DNA from 4 places in the Glutamicibacter sp. NPDC088483 genome. Region 3 is predicted to be linked to each of the others. Evidence: riboswitches for the same ligand, from Rfam matches in the RefSeq annotation. Region 3 holds a riboswitch; each other region holds the start of a gene.
What was found. A riboswitch is a leader RNA that binds a small molecule or an ion and turns the genes downstream of it on or off. The one in region 3 is predicted to bind S-adenosylmethionine.
Positions count from the first base shown of each region.

Region 1: linked by a shared signal. The riboswitch ahead of ACIP6G_RS12000 (bifunctional o-acetylhomoserine/o-acetylserine sulfhydrylase) and the one ahead of ACIP6G_RS15220 (acyl-CoA dehydrogenase) in region 3 are both predicted to bind S-adenosylmethionine.
Region 2: linked by a shared signal. The riboswitch ahead of ACIP6G_RS17145 (hypothetical protein) and the one ahead of ACIP6G_RS15220 (acyl-CoA dehydrogenase) in region 3 are both predicted to bind S-adenosylmethionine.
Region 4: linked by a shared signal. The riboswitch ahead of ACIP6G_RS09765 (flavin reductase family protein) and the one ahead of ACIP6G_RS15220 (acyl-CoA dehydrogenase) in region 3 are both predicted to bind S-adenosylmethionine.

Region 1 is NZ_JBIVMP010000005.1:179,651-183,343, forward strand. It holds gene ACIP6G_RS11985 (type II CAAX endopeptidase family protein) at 1-140, shown strand, start outside; gene ACIP6G_RS11990 (GNAT family acetyltransferase) at 159-575, shown strand; gene ACIP6G_RS11995 (VOC family protein) at 637-1,281, opposite strand; SAM riboswitch class IV at 1,454-1,573, shown strand; gene ACIP6G_RS12000 (bifunctional o-acetylhomoserine/o-acetylserine sulfhydrylase) at 1,665-3,008, shown strand; gene ACIP6G_RS12005 (homoserine O-acetyltransferase) at 3,011-3,693, shown strand, end outside.
Region 2 is NZ_JBIVMP010000008.1:168,599-172,291, forward strand. It holds gene ACIP6G_RS17125 (APC family permease) at 1-377, opposite strand, end outside; gene ACIP6G_RS17130 (hypothetical protein) at 484-900, opposite strand; gene ACIP6G_RS17135 (helix-turn-helix domain-containing protein) at 1,037-1,603, opposite strand; gene ACIP6G_RS17140 (DinB family protein) at 1,737-2,324, shown strand; SAM riboswitch class IV at 2,392-2,505, shown strand; gene ACIP6G_RS17145 (hypothetical protein) at 2,522-2,788, shown strand; gene ACIP6G_RS17150 (VIT1/CCC1 transporter family protein) at 2,844-3,693, shown strand, end outside.
Region 3 is NZ_JBIVMP010000007.1:97,069-100,761, forward strand. It holds gene ACIP6G_RS15210 (aliphatic sulfonate ABC transporter substrate-binding protein) at 1-604, opposite strand, end outside; gene ACIP6G_RS15215 (ABC transporter ATP-binding protein) at 692-1,513, opposite strand; SAM riboswitch class I at 1,519-1,620, opposite strand; SAM riboswitch class I at 1,888-1,979, shown strand; gene ACIP6G_RS15220 (acyl-CoA dehydrogenase) at 1,995-3,326, shown strand; gene ACIP6G_RS15225 (LLM class flavin-dependent oxidoreductase) at 3,384-3,693, shown strand, end outside.
Region 4 is NZ_JBIVMP010000004.1:132,549-136,241, reverse strand. It holds gene ACIP6G_RS09765 (flavin reductase family protein) at 1,030-1,530, opposite strand; SAM riboswitch class IV at 1,625-1,741, opposite strand; gene ACIP6G_RS09760 (long-chain-fatty-acid--CoA ligase) at 2,118-3,693, shown strand, end outside.

The sequences.
Region 1 (3,693 bases), on a different contig from region 3:
TGCTCATGGGCGTCGTCTTCGGCTGGGTATACCAGAAGTACGGGCGGGTGATGCCGCTGGTTATCGCGCACTTCCTGCTTGATGCCATCGGCTTCGTGGGATACGCCTTGGTCGGGCCGGCCATCGGAATCGGCCAGTAGCGCCGGTAAGCTGAGCCAATGCAGATTACCGTGCTGCGCGAAGAGGACCTTCGCCAAGCAGTTGAATTGTGGGAAGCAACTGGGCTGACTCGTCCGTGGAATGATGCGCTCGCCGACGCCCGACGGGCTTTGGCCGAGCCTACTTCCACGGTGCTGTCCATCGTTGAGAACGATCAACTCATGGCTACTGCGATGGTTGGCCATGATGGCCACCGAGGTTGGCTCTACTATGTTGCGGTGGATCCGTGCCGGCAGGGCAACGGACTGGGAAGGGCGCTGGTGGATGCCGCTGTCCTGTGGCTGCGGGATCTCGGCGTGCCCAAGGTGCAGCTCATGGTCCGCGAGGAGAACTCTGCCGTCATCGATTTCTATGAACGGCTGGGCTTCGAAGACCAGCACGTCGCGGTCCTGGGGAAGCGGCTGGACCGGCCTTAAGGAAAAGAAAGTAGGTGGGGACGCCATTGTCCCCGCCTACTTGCGATCTCTGCGGAACTGTTTACAGCACCACGGTTCCGGACTCGGTCTCAAAGGTAACCGACATGATGCCCGGAGTGCCATTCGGCGCTTCATATTGCATGGTGACAGCGCCCAAATTGACGTTCTGCGGCTGGCCCAGCCAATCCAGCACCCGTTCACGCGAGCCGGCGATGGCGATCTGGCTGATGGCGCCGGCAGGTTCCAGCGCCTTGGACGGATGCAGCTCCTCGGATCCTTCATCCCAGGAAATCAGGTACGGGCACTGCGGATCGGCGATCAGGCCCTTGATGCCAATCTGCTGCCAGGTCAGTTCGCGGCCATCAGGGAACTTCCGGTTGCCCGGCACCGACTTGCGGCCCAAGCGGTCCTCGGCACTGGATAGGTCCTCCACCGAGACGCACCAGCCCATCCAGCCGCCGCCGAGCTCCGAACGGGCGCGAACCGCCTGTCCGAAGGGTGCCTTGTCGCTGGCCGGGTGGTTCAGGACTTCAACCACCTCCAGGTACTGGCCGTGCTTGAGCGGGAAGATGACATTGCGTGTTCCGAATCGTGGATGCACGCCGCCCTTGACGAATTCCAGTCCAAGGGACTCGGAGATTCTTTCAGCGGTTGGCAACAGCCCGTCTGGGCCGCATGCATAACTTACGTGATCTAGCCTCATCATGTGCCCATCATGGCAACATGTGATGCGAGTCTCTACTTAGGCACACCTAAGTGCCGTGATGCTATCGAATACTCTGCGATGAACCTGCAATATTCGCGAAATATGACCGATTGAGTCCAATGACGAGCCCTTGCGTTGCAAAGATCTTCGGTTTTCGGGCAAACTGGTACCAGGTCATGAGTCCCAGTAACAAGCCCCGGCTTACTGGGCGGCAACCCTCCAACCGCGGTGGGGTGCCCCGGGTGAAGACCTGGCCCTTGAACGCACAAGGCATCAAGGACAAGCGCGGGTTACCCCTGGAAGTCGTCACGATATGGTGCTTCCTGTCGGTGTCTTTTCAGTGGCGTACCCCCATAGTCATGAAACGCTATTTGGAGGAAACCATGAGCAATAACTGGTCATTTGAAACCCGTCAGATCCACTCCGGCCAGACCCCGGATCCGACGACCGGAGCACGGGCTCTCCCGATTTTCCAAACCACCTCTTTCGTCTTCCCCAGCGCCCAGAGCGCTGCTGCACGTTTCGCGCTGCAGGAACTGGAGCCGATCTACACCCGTATCGGCAACCCGACCACTGACGCGGTGGAAACCCGCGTCGCTGACCTGGAGGGCGGCGTTGGAGCACTGCTGCTCTCTTCGGGACAGGCTGCCACCACTTTCGCCATCTTGAATTTGGCCGAAGCCGGCGACCACCTGGTGGCCAGCCCCAGCCTGTATGGCGGAACCCAGAACCTGCTCAAGCACACGCTCAAGCGCCTGGGCATCGAGGTCACCTTCGTTTCGGACCCGGACAACCTGGATGATTGGCGTGCCGCGGTGCGTCCGAACACCAAGGCCTTCTTCGGGGAAACCATCTCCAATCCGCGACAGGACGTCCTGGACATCGAGGGCATCTCGGCGATCGCCCACGAAGCTGGCGTGCCGCTGCTGGTGGACAACACCCTGGCCACCCCGTACCTGATCCGCCCGATCGAGTGGGGCGCGGATATCGTGATCCATTCGGCCACCAAGTTCCTTGGCGGCCACGGCAATGCCATTGCCGGTGTCATCGTGGACTCGGGCAACTTCGACTTCGCCAAGGACGCCGACCGCTTCCCGGGATTCAACACCCCGGACGAGTCATACAACGGCCTGGTCTTCGCCCGCGACCTGGGTGTCAACGGCATCCTGGGCGCCAATCTGGCCTACATCCTCAAGGCCCGCGTGCAGTTGCTGCGCGATTTGGGTTCCTCGGTTGCGCCGTTCAACGCGTTCTTGATCGCGCAGGGCCTGGAAACCTTGTCGCTGCGCATTGAGCGCCACGGCCAGAATGCCGTAGAAGTTGCCAATTGGCTCGAAGCCCGCGAGGAAGTGCAGAAGGTCGCCTACGCAGGCCTGAAGTCCTCGCCTTGGCATGAGCGTGCGCAGAAGTACAGCGATCAGGGCGCCGGCTCGATCATCGCGTTCGAACTGGAGGGCGGTTCGGAAGCCGGCCAGGCCTTCGTGGACGCACTGGTATTGCACTCCAATGTCGCGAACATCGGCGACGTGCGCTCATTGGTCATCCACCCGGCCTCCACCACCCATGCCCAGCTCTCCGAAGCGGAGCAGGTTGCGGCCGGCGTGAGCCCGGGACTGGTGCGGCTGAGCGTCGGACTGGAGAATATCAAGGATATTCTGGCCGATCTGGAACTGGGCTTCCAAGCTGTTGCAGCCCTCGAGAACAAGGAACTGCAGGAAACCCTCTAGGCATGGCATCCATTGTGACTACTGAAGATACTCTGCGCGCCGAAGAGCTCGCCGGCGGACAAGACGGCATTTTGCGCCGTAAGTCCGTGGGGGAGCACCACTTCGAATTCGGTGGATTCCTTCCGGACGTGGTGCTGGCCTATGAAACGTGGGGGACGCTAGCAGCTGATGGCTCCAACGCGGTGCTGGTGATGCATGCGCTCACCGGTGATGCCCACGTTGCGCAAGGCGATTCGCAAAGCGCCGGCTGGTGGGAAGAGCTCGTAGGCCCCGGCGCCACGGTTGACACTAATGAGTACTTTGTCGTGTCCATCAACATGGTGGGTGGTTGCAATGGTTCCACCGGCCCCTCGTCCTTGGGCGACCAGGGCCTGCCCTACGGTTCGAGCTTTCCTTTCGTCACCATCAAGGACTCGGTGCGCCTTGAAGCGCGGCTGGCCAAGCAACTGGGAATCGATTCCTGGCATGCGGTCATTGGCGGTTCGATGGGCGGTGCGCGCGCGTTGGAATACGCCGTCGAGTTCCCCGACCAAGTCAAGAACCTCGTAGTGATGGCCTCGAGCGCGCAGGCGACTGCCGAGCAAATTGCCTTTGCACAGGTGCAAACCCAATCCATCCGGTTGGATCCGCACTTCTGCAATGGCGACTACTACGGCAACGATGCGCGCCCGGACGCCGGTCTTGG
Region 2 (3,693 bases), on a different contig from region 3:
AGATAGAGCACGGATTCGGGCAGTGCCACTGCTTCAAAGGCCACGATCGCAATGTAGCCGCCGACGATGGCCCACGAACCGGCAAAAGACCAGCGGGCGCCCATGGCGCGCAGCAAGTAGTTGTGCTCACCGCCTGCTTTCGGCATGGCCGCAACGAGTTCGGCATAGGTCAGGCCGACTACCGCCATGATGCCACCGCCAACCAGCATGGCCAGCATGGCTCCCAGCGGACCGGCGGTGGTAATCCAGTCGCCGGTGAGCACGACCCAGCCAAAACCGATCATCGCGCCAACGCCTATGGCCAAGGCATCCCAGCGGCCGAGGACCTTCTTGAGGCCTGGTTCTGCGGTGTGGTTCTTCGCGGTTTTTCCTGACATGGCAACCCCTTCTGGAAAGTTGATCAGGATCACACTATGCAAAATCGCGCCAAAGGGTATTGGATGTTTTGACTACATTTCAGGCTATTTTGCCCAAATCAGGAGGCTAGGCCTCGCCGGAGCGCTTCTTGCTGGCTTTCACCAGCGCGCGGTCGACCTCGTGAATGCCCAGGCAGAAGCCTGCGGACATGACCAGCGATTTGATCGTCAGTTCGGAAAGGTCATCAGCTACGTACACCAGCTGGATCGGTCCGGCCAGGACCAGCAGGACACCGGTCCACAGCACATACGCCCACGAGGTGCGTGCCTGCGCCATCACCGGGAAGCGTGCCCGTCGGCGAATCGTCCGCACGCCAATGGTGACAATGACGACGGCCAGAATCGCGGCGCCAATGAAGAAGAAATTGCGTTGGGTGCGGATCCAGGTCAAGGTGGTGCCAATAAGAACGCCGAAAAGTATCGAAGCCCACCAGCTGATACTGCGCAGTTGATCTTGCGCAGCGGTTGGTTCGCCTGTCCTCACGCCTCTCCCATCACTGATTGTCCCGAGCGCCCGGAACAACGCATCGTTCCTAGAATACGCGGTTCATCTCCCCGCAGACGAACGCGCAGCCGCACTGCGCATGCCGTGCCATGGCAGCAAGTGCCGTGGCTTGGCGTCATGAGAGGATCAGCGTCCAGGTAACCACAGCGACCTCATCAGAATCGTTTTCCCAGCTATGCGGTTCACGCCCGGGGAAGGTGATCGTATCGCCTGCTTCGAGTTCTACGCGCTGATCAGGCAATACCAGGATGAATTTTCCAGCGATCACGTGCAGCACTTCCAGCTCGCAATCCACCGAATACAGTTCCGCTTCACCGGTGCCCTTGGGCGCAATCTCGGCGCGAATCATCTGCACCCGCTTCTCGCTGCGCGGCGTGACCAGCTGCTCCGTGATGCCGTCACCGCCCAGGGAAACACGGGGCGCCTGCTCCAGTCGGACCAGTTTCGTTTCAGGAACCTCGAAGAGGGTACCGACCTCCATGCCCAGCACTTCGCACAACCGCAAAAGAGTGGAAACCGAAGGGCTGGTCAGGTCGCGCTCCACACGCGAGAGGAAACCCTTGGTCAGTCCGGATAGCTCGGCGACCTGGTCAATGGTCATACGCTGGGTCTGCCGCACCCCGCGCAGCCTCGCACCGATATTGATCGCAGCACCGGTTGGTTCAACTGGCAAGGTTTTCATCGTTTGGCTCCTCGACGTTTTCTGCAGCAACAACCGCAACCACTTTGGCTTCAAGGCCTGCGGGGCAAGTTTACCAATGGTAAACACACCGCGCCCTCTACCGCGAGGCTGCAGCGCTCACTAGACTCTGTCCATGGACAGCACCAAGGACAAGCTCTGCGGGTACCTGAACGACGCGCGCGAGAATGCGATCTACAAGGCAGAAGGCCTCGCCGAACACCTGGCACGCACTCCGCTCACCCCCACAGGCACCCATATCCTGGGAGTACTGCACCATTTGGCGATCAATGAATACGAATATTTCGGCACCTGCCTCAAGCGCAGGGCCGATGACCCCTACGTTCGCGAATTCATTGCGCCGCATGATCCCGACGCGGATTTCCTCCCGCCAGCAGATATGGATGCGCAACAGCTGATCGGCCTGTATCGGAAAGCCATCGCCTTCGCCGATGAAGCCATCAGCGACCTGCCCCTGGACTGTCCCGTAGAGGTACCGTGGTGGGGGCCAGCTGGCAAAACCACCTTGGATCACCTGCTCATCCATGCGCTCGCCGAGACCTCCCGGCATGCAGGGCATCTGGATATTATCCGCGAGCAGCTCGATGGCCGTGCTGGCTGGACCGCGCAACTGGATCTGCTGCCCGGCTACACCGCGGGGCAATGGGCCGAACAACGCGAGAAGCTGCAGCAACTGGCCAATGCCTTTGCCCCGGGCAGCTGAGCCGCAGTCATATTACGCATTCGGACTTCACCGCGCCCTGCCACCGGCGGTACCATCGGAAATGTTGCTTCACGAGACGCGGCGCCAAGCTCCGACTGGCCGCGCACCAACCCCAAGTTCATGGGTGGTTCGGATGAGGAAGCGGTCCGCGCATCAACAGGTGCACGGGCAAGAGCGCGCAAGAGAGTTGACGTCCCATGGCATATCCGATTCTGCCCGTCATCGACCGCCAGACCGGCCAAGTGCAGTTCAAGGCCGAAGGCCGCTGGCGCACCCGCTACGTTGCAGATCCGCTCAGGCTTGAACAGCTCATTGCTCGTTGTGCCCGCCGGCCGACCTTCGACCCGGCCACATCTGAATTGCTGCTGGTGGTGCCAGTCGCCGGAGATCCTGCGGGCAAGCGATTTGCTTTTAGTCTTGCCAAATTCCCAAGTGCAGGAGCCCTGACTAAACTGGGTAGTTGATCCGATCCACGGGTTTCATTGGGAAACTCCATGTTCCAGGAGAGTCATCTTCGCGATGTCACAGCACTCAGCAACCGAACCTACCAAAGCGCAGATCCAGCGATGGCGCAAGTATCTCGCTGATGAAGTCGCAGAAGGCTCCATCTACCGGGCCCTCGCGGAAAAGAAAACCGGGCAGGAACGGCAAATCCTGCTGGGCCTGGCAGAGGCGGAAGCACGCCACGAATCCCACTGGCGCGTCCTGCTCGGCGAACATGTCAAGGAAGTCCGCCCGTCGCTGCGCCGCACCATGCTGCGTTTCCTGGCATTGCATTTCGGTTCGGTCTTCGTCCTGGCCATGGCCCAGCGCTCCGAGAGCAGTTCGCCCTACCGCGATGACAAGGACGCCACCGCGCAGATGGCGGCCGACGAACAGGTCCACGAAGAAGTCGTTCGCGCGCTTGCTACAGCAGGCCGTGCGCGCCTTTCGGGCAACTTCCGTGCTGCGGTCTTCGGCGCCAACGACGGGCTGGTTTCCAATCTCGCGTTGATCATGGGCATCGGTGCGACCGGTGTTTCAGCGACCTTCGTGCTGTTCTCCGGCATTGCCGGCTTGCTGGCCGGTGCACTGTCCATGGCAGCTGGCGAATACGTTTCGGTGCGTTCCCAGCGCGAGCTGCTGACAGCTTCACGCCCAACCCAGGTCACGCTGACAGCGGCCCCGAACCTTGATCTGGACGCCAACGAGCTGCTGCTAATCTATAAGGCCCGCGGCATGAGCGATGAAGATGCCGAGCACCGGGCCGCCGAACGCATGGGCCTGTTCACCTGCGATTGCAACCCCGACTTCTCGCTGAACCCAGAGGGTCGCGGCGAAGAACTCGAGAAGGAGCACCAGGAGCTGGGTTCGGCCACCGGTGCGGCGG
Region 3 (3,693 bases):
CGGCCATGATCGGATCCAAACCGCTCCAGGCATCAACCGAGCCGTTGGCCAGGGCGGTACGTCCATCGGCATGCTGGAGGTTCTGCAGCTTGATGTCAGCTTCACTCAAGCCCGCGGATTCCAGCGCCTGCAGCAGGAAGAAGTATGGGTCGGTGCCCTTTGTAGCGGCCACGGTCTTGCCAGCGAGATCTTCAACGGACTCGATTTTTGAGTCCCTATCCACTACCAGGGCTGCCCATTCCGGCTGCGAATACAGTGCGATGGTCTTGATGGGTGCACCGTTCGAACGGTTCAGGAGCGCAGCGGAACCGGCTGTGGAACCAACATCGATTGCGTCGGCGCGAAGAGCTTCATTGGCCTTGTTGGAACCAGCGGACTGGATCCATTCGACATTTACGCCCTGCTCCTTGGCGGCTGCTTCCAACCATCCCTTTTCCTTGAGCACCAGGCTCAGCGGGTTGTATGTGGCAAAGTCGATGGACAGGGTCTGACCATCCGAGGAGGCTGTAGCGTTTTCGCCAGCACAGCCGGTCAGGGCAATTGCGCCAACGAGCAAGGCGGCGGCGGACAATGCCGTGCGGCGGGTGAGACGGTTCAAAAGCATGGAGAATCCTAGAATTGTGCGTGCAAGCGGTGTAGGTGAAAGGCAGAGAGGCCGCCGAATGGTTCGGGCCCCACGGCGTGCCCGGGACTAATGGTTGGTTGGGTCGACGCCGAGCAGGCGCAATAGGTGCAGACGATCTGCAACGAACTTTTCATCGGTATGCCGGCGTGGATGCCCAGCTGAGATGGACAGATCTTCGATGACGCCCGCTGCACTATGCCCAGCGCCTCGCCCCAGAACAATCACGCGGTCAGCCAAAGTCAACGCCTCGTCCACATCATGGGTCACCATGAGAACGGTGGTGGGGAACGATGCGTGAATCGAGAGCAGCAGATCCTGCATCTTCAAGCGTGTCAGCGCATCGAGGGCTCCGAAGGGTTCATCAAGAAGCAATACACCCGGGCGCCGAGCCAGCGCGCGAGCCAGCGAAACCCGCTGCGCCATGCCTCCGGAGATCTCTCGTGGGCGCAAGCTGGCTGCATGGCTCAGACCGGTCAGCTCGATCAACTCATCGATCAGCGAGTTGCCGGCGCGCTTATCGGTTTCCGGTGCCAGGCCTAGTGCAATGTTCTGGCGAACCGAGCGCCATGGCAGCAGCCGGGGCTCCTGGAAGGCAACGGCGCATAACTCGTTGATGCCGGTGACCTCGCGGGTGCCGGTGCGAATGGTGCCGGTGGTGGGGTGGTCCAAGCCCGATACTGAACGCAGCAGCGTGGATTTTCCGCAACCGCTGGCTCCAAGAATGGCCAGGACTTGACCTGCTGGAATTTGCAGGTTGATATCGGCCAGGACGGTGCGGCTTTCCATTTTGGTGGTGAAGGTCCGCGACACGTTGCTGAACTGCACGTCCAGGGCGCTTGAAGCTGAGACAACGGGAGCTGCCTCGGGCGCTGCAAAGGAAAGAGTCATGTTCATCTCCATCGGTCCTGGCGGTAGCACCGGCCTGCAGAGCAAAACTCCAAAGGTGGTTGCTGCGGCGTCAACGAGCCAGATCTCTCGGCCGCTCGGGATGGTTACGTGTCCATTACAACGAGTCGAACGATTTGAACGCAAATCTCGCGTAATATGAAAAAATCTTCGACAACTACGTCACATTGCCCAGAAATTTCGTTATTTATTTTATTGCAGGCCGGTTTGCTTGACATTAAGCAAAACTTTGCAACTCATCTTCGGCAGGACACGGATTAGGCTGTGAAATTTGAAGATGGGCACTGCCGGCACTGGGACGAAATGTGACTTCGCGGGTTGGAATCACCGGTTTATTACCGTTACAAATGAATTACGACCCATCCAGAGCGGCTGAGAGATCTGGCTCCACGACGCCGCAGCAACCACCCCAATAGCGGGACGGTGCTACCGCCAGGACCGATGGAAAGAATTGAGAACCCTGATGCCTATTGGTGAATCGCACAATGCCCTCGGACTGGACTTCAACCAGCTCAGTGACCCTTCGCAGGCCACCGCAATGGGCCTGGACAAGTTTGAAGAACAGTTGCCGACTAGGCAATTGCTGAAAATCACCCCCGGACCAAGTGCGGATGAGCAATACGACCGGCTGGCCGAAATCTTCCGTCCCGTTTTTGCGCAGATCGCCGCAACCGCCAAGGACCGCGACTTGAACCGCGTGCTTCCTTTCGAGCAGGTAGGCCTGCTGAATCGCGAGCGGTTCGGTGCGTTGCGCCTTTCCGTTGCCGATGGGGGCTACGGCGCACGGCTGGTGGATGTCTTCCGCTTGCTCATCGAGCTGTCCGAGGCGGACTCCCACGTAGGCCAGCTGTGGCGTGCACATGTCGCATTCGTCGAGAACGTCTTGGCGCTGGAGGACGAAGAGCTGCGCAAGAAGTGGGTCGCTCGCATCGCTGCCGGGCAGATTATCGGCAACGCCTACACCGAACGCGGTGGCAACGCCCTGGGCACCTTGAACACCAAGGCCAGCACCGTGGACGGGCGCTGGGTGATCGACGGTGAAAAGTACTACTGCACCGGCACCATTTTTGCCGACTGGACCACCGTTGCCGTGGCCCACCCGGAGCTCGCCGGCCGCCAGATCGCCGTGGTCTCCACCCAGCGCAGCGGCGTCAAGATCCTCGACGACTGGGATGGATTCGGCCAGGGGCTCACCGGAACCGGCACCACCGAATTCCACCAGGTCCCGGTGGATTGCTTCATGCCGCAGCAGACCAATGACTCCGAAGCGGCGATCTTCCAGCTGGTGCTCATGGCCGTGCAGGCCGGCATCGCCCGCGCCGCGCTGAACGACCTGCGTAGCGCGGTGCAGGCGCGCACCCGCATCTTCACCACCGGAACCGGGGTGCCGGTATACCAGGAACCCCAGGTCCTCCAGCTGGTGGGCGAAGTTTCCGCGGAGTCCTTCGCTGCCGACTCCGTGGTGATCGGCGCGGTACTCGAAGTTGAAGCCGCCTTGGGCGACCCGGGACTGAACGACGAAGAACGCTACGCAGTATGCGAGCTGGCCGCCAACCGCGCGCAAACCGTGGTGCAGCCACTGGCCATCGGCGTGACCAGCAAGCTCTTCGACGGACTGGGAGCCTCGTCCACCAGAAGCGGCTGCAACCTGGACCGGCACTGGCGCAATGCGCGCACCATCGCCACGCATAACCCGGCGATCTACAAGGCGCGCATCGTCGGGGACTACGAGATCAACGGTGTCCAGCCGCAGCGGCTGTCCGTCACCGGCGAAGATTCAACCCAGCGGGCTTGAGGGCCTGCGACGCAAACCAGCAACTTTCCACGATTACCGACCTATGGGGGCAAAGCCATGAGCGAGAACAAGCGCGAGATCTTATTCAACGCATTCGACATGAACTGCGTGGTGCACCAGTCGCCGGGCCTGTGGCGCCATCCGCAGGACAAGGCCTCGACCTACAACACCCTGGGCTACTGGACCCACCTGGCCAAGGTGCTGGAAAAGGGGAAGTTCGACGGGCTGTTCCTCGCCGACGTGCTGGGCACCTACGACGTGTACAAGGGCACCAACGTGACCCCGCTGGGCTCCGGCGCGCAGGCACCGGTCAACGACCCGATGATGCTGGTTTCCGCCATGGCCGCTGTGACCCAGAACCTCGGCT
Region 4 (3,693 bases), on a different contig from region 3:
TTATCCTTGCCTCATGGCAACGCTTCATCGTGTCAGTCGATACGGACATTTGGATGTCAGGCGCCTGTGGATATTTCTCTCCCGAACCCAACACTAGGGCTGTTATTAACAGGCGTAAACCTCATTATCCACAGAATATGTGGATAACACTCCTCTACCTGTGGAGTTCCCTGTTCACAGTCTGGGGAGAACTCTGTGGATTACCCCACTCTACGTATCATTAATATCTGTTGACTTGGTTGTTTGTATTCGCACACCTGTGGACAGAAACTTAATTCATTGAAGCTCACGCCAACCGACCCAAGGTTATCAACACCCTTAATCGCCCAGTTCCCGGGGTTTTTCACCCTTTGTACACATTTGCCCACGTCTTGTCCACAGTTTTGTGGATAACCTTGTGGATACTGGTCAATTTACAAAACCCTAAGTCACCGTGGATTAAATTCGCCAGCAAGGCCGGATCTTCCAGTAGTCCACAATCGGCTAGGGTTTCTGCGTTCGGGGGCGGTGGATAACTTAATGTGTGCAACGACTCTGCGGGCGAACCTGGATCAGCGACTGGGCTGCCGGCGCACTCTCGCCACTTCGCGTCCGCAACGCGCGCCAGTGAAGACGCCATAAAGCGCCGGTTTCATTTGTGATGCGCGGCCTTTGCATGGCTCGGAAACCCCATCCGAGGGTTGCCGGCAATTCGCTGCCACTCTGGTCCAGCGTGCAGCGAGGATCCATGAGCTACCTGCGCGGTTCTGTTCGACAGCCCAGGCGGGTGGCGGATATGGCGAGTTCAAGGTTTCTCGCGACAGATACTTTGATGACGAGGTTATCGCCAAATGCCTGGGGCAGCTGACCCAAGATGGCAGGCCATGAGATTGCCAGCCATCTTGCCACGTCTTCAGGGTGGCGAGAGAGAACGGGCATTGCCGGTGTCGAGGGCTGCGGGGAACGGCTCAACCCGCCTAACCGGAATTCAAAAAGCTCCGGCCAGATCGATGATTTGATCTCGCCGGAGCTTTGGAAGATGCGAAGCGCTTATACGAGCTCAGGAATCGGCAGCGAATGGAACCGCGAATCATGGAAGATCTGTGGCGAGTGCTCGGAGGTGCGGTGCCCGTGGACTTCCATCAGGACTACCCAGTGATCCCCCGCTTCGACCTCGTTGTAGATCGAAGTCTCCAGCCACAACGTGGAGTCGTTGACGAAGAGCGCGCCCTGATCCGAGGAATAGGTATCGATTCCGCGGAACCGGTCGCCATTTTTCGACGCAATCTGAGCGCAGACACCATCATTGCGTTCGCTCAGCACTGAGACGCCAATGCGGCCAGCTTCGCGCAGCTTTGGCCAAGTGTTCGAGCACTTCTGCACGGCGAACATCACCAGTGCAGGTTCGAGGGAAACTCCCACGGTAAACGATGAAGCGACAATTCCGGTCTTCACGCCATCCAGTTCTGCACAGAGGGCGGCTACCCCTGATGGATGCTGAGCGAAAACCTTGCGCAGGGTCAACGGGTCAAGTTCAAGATTCAATGACATGGCTCGATTCCTTTGGGTCTTGCCCACCGCGCAGTAGCCTGCAAGCATTGGCTTCTCGTTACTCGAAGCCGCTTGGGCTGAAGTTCCGCGCCGTGTGCGGTACTTGTTCCAGCACATTTTGTGTGGAACCGAATCCTCACCTGGAGCACCCCACTACCGTTGAGAGGGTTGCCGATCAGCAAGCCAGGGCTTATAGCTGATGCTCTTGATTCTGTTTAAAACGATATGGCTCATGACGAACAGCCGTCAAACATTTCACTTCGCAAATCGCAATATTCGACGCAATATTCGATCCAAGGCCCCGCCAGAAGTCCTTGGGCAGTCTTTTATTCGCCATACGCCGCGCTTCTTGAACGCCTCGGCCCCATGATCGCAGCAGGCTTCCGCCGCTCTTGATTCGGCAGAACACTAACGCCTCCCCTGGGCTCGGTGCCCTGGCGCGAATTCCCTACCGCCCACCGTAATGAAACTTGGTTTCCCGGCATGACGCTGAGGTTCATGCCACTATTGGTCATGGAGTGCATTGAGTCACACTCCTGCTTATTGTTCTCCGTAACCATCGATGACGATTGAGGAATAGCCACACCATGGTAGAGATTCAGGCAAACCATTCAGAATTGACCCCACTGCGTTTCTTGGAACGCACAGCCGAGGCCTATCCGAAGAAGACCGCCGTCATCCATGGAACTCGCAGCTTCTCCTATGAAGATTTCGAAGCACGGGTGCACCGCTTTGCCCAGGCGCTGAAGGCTCGCATTGAGCCGGGCGACCGCGTGGCCGTGCTGGCACCGAATACTCCCGAAATGCTCATGGCGCATTACGCCGTACCGCTGTCAGGCGCAGTCCTCGTTGCCCTGAACACCCGACTTTCGGCCCACGAGCTGCAATACATCATTGATCATTCTGCTGCCAAGCTGATGCTTGCCGACACAGAGCTGTTGGAGAACACGAAGACCCTGCGCCGCGAGAACCCAACGCTGGAGGCGCTCATCGAGATCACCGATGACCAGTACGCCGGAGAACGTCCGGACGTGCCCGTGGACGCCACCTTGGACGAGCTAATCGCACAAGCCTCGGATGAAAGACTTCCCTACGCCATCGCCGATGAGCGGGCTCCGATCACTCTCAATTACACGTCGGGCACCACCGGCAAGCCGAAGGGTGTGCTCTACTCGCACCGCGGCAGCTACCTGAACTCGTTGGGCGAAGCGCACCACCAGGGCTTCACCGCCAAGACCCGCTACTTGTGGACCCTGCCGATGTTCCACTGCAACGGCTGGTGCACTCCATGGGCCGTCACCGCGGCGGGAGGAACCCACCTGTGCCTGCGCGGCGTGCGCGAAGATTCCGTTTGGGATGCCATCGAGAATCTTGGAACCACCCACTTGTGCGGCGCTCCGACCGTCTGCTCCATCATCGCCGACTCCACCCGCGCCCACCAGCTCGATGCGCCACTGCGCATCACCACCGCAGGAGCTCCCCCGTCCCCGGCAATCATCTCCAAGCTGCAGAAGCTGGGCATCGAGGTAGTCCATGTATATGGCCTCACCGAGGTATACGGACCGTACACGGTGTGCGAGTACCAGGATGAGTGGGATGCCCTCGATGGCCCGGACCGGGCCGCGAAGCTCGCCCGCCAAGGCGTTGGCATGATTACCGCCGAGTCCGCACGCATTGTTGACGAGAACATGAACGATGTCCCGGCGGATGGACAGACCATGGGCGAAATCGTGCTGCGCGGCAATAACGTCATGATCGGCTACTATCGCGATGAAGCGGCCACTACCCAAGCTTTCCATGGCGGCTGGTTCCACACCGGCGATCTGGGTGTCATGCACCCGGATGGCTACATCCAGGTGCGCGACCGGGCCAAGGACATCATCATTTCCGGCGGCGAGAACATCTCCACCATCGAGGTGGAGCAGGCGCTGGCCTCGCACCCCGAGGTGCTGGACCTGGCCGTCATCGGCATAGCGGACGAGAAATGGGGCGAGCGTCCGGTGGCATATGTCATCCGCGCCAGCGGATCCTCCCTGGACGCGCAAACGCTGATTGAATTCGCCCGCGAAAAGCTGGCCGGTTTCAAGGTGCCGCGCACCATCGTCTTCCCGCAGGATCTGCCGCGCACCTCCACTGGTAAGGTGCAGAAGAATGTCCTGCGCG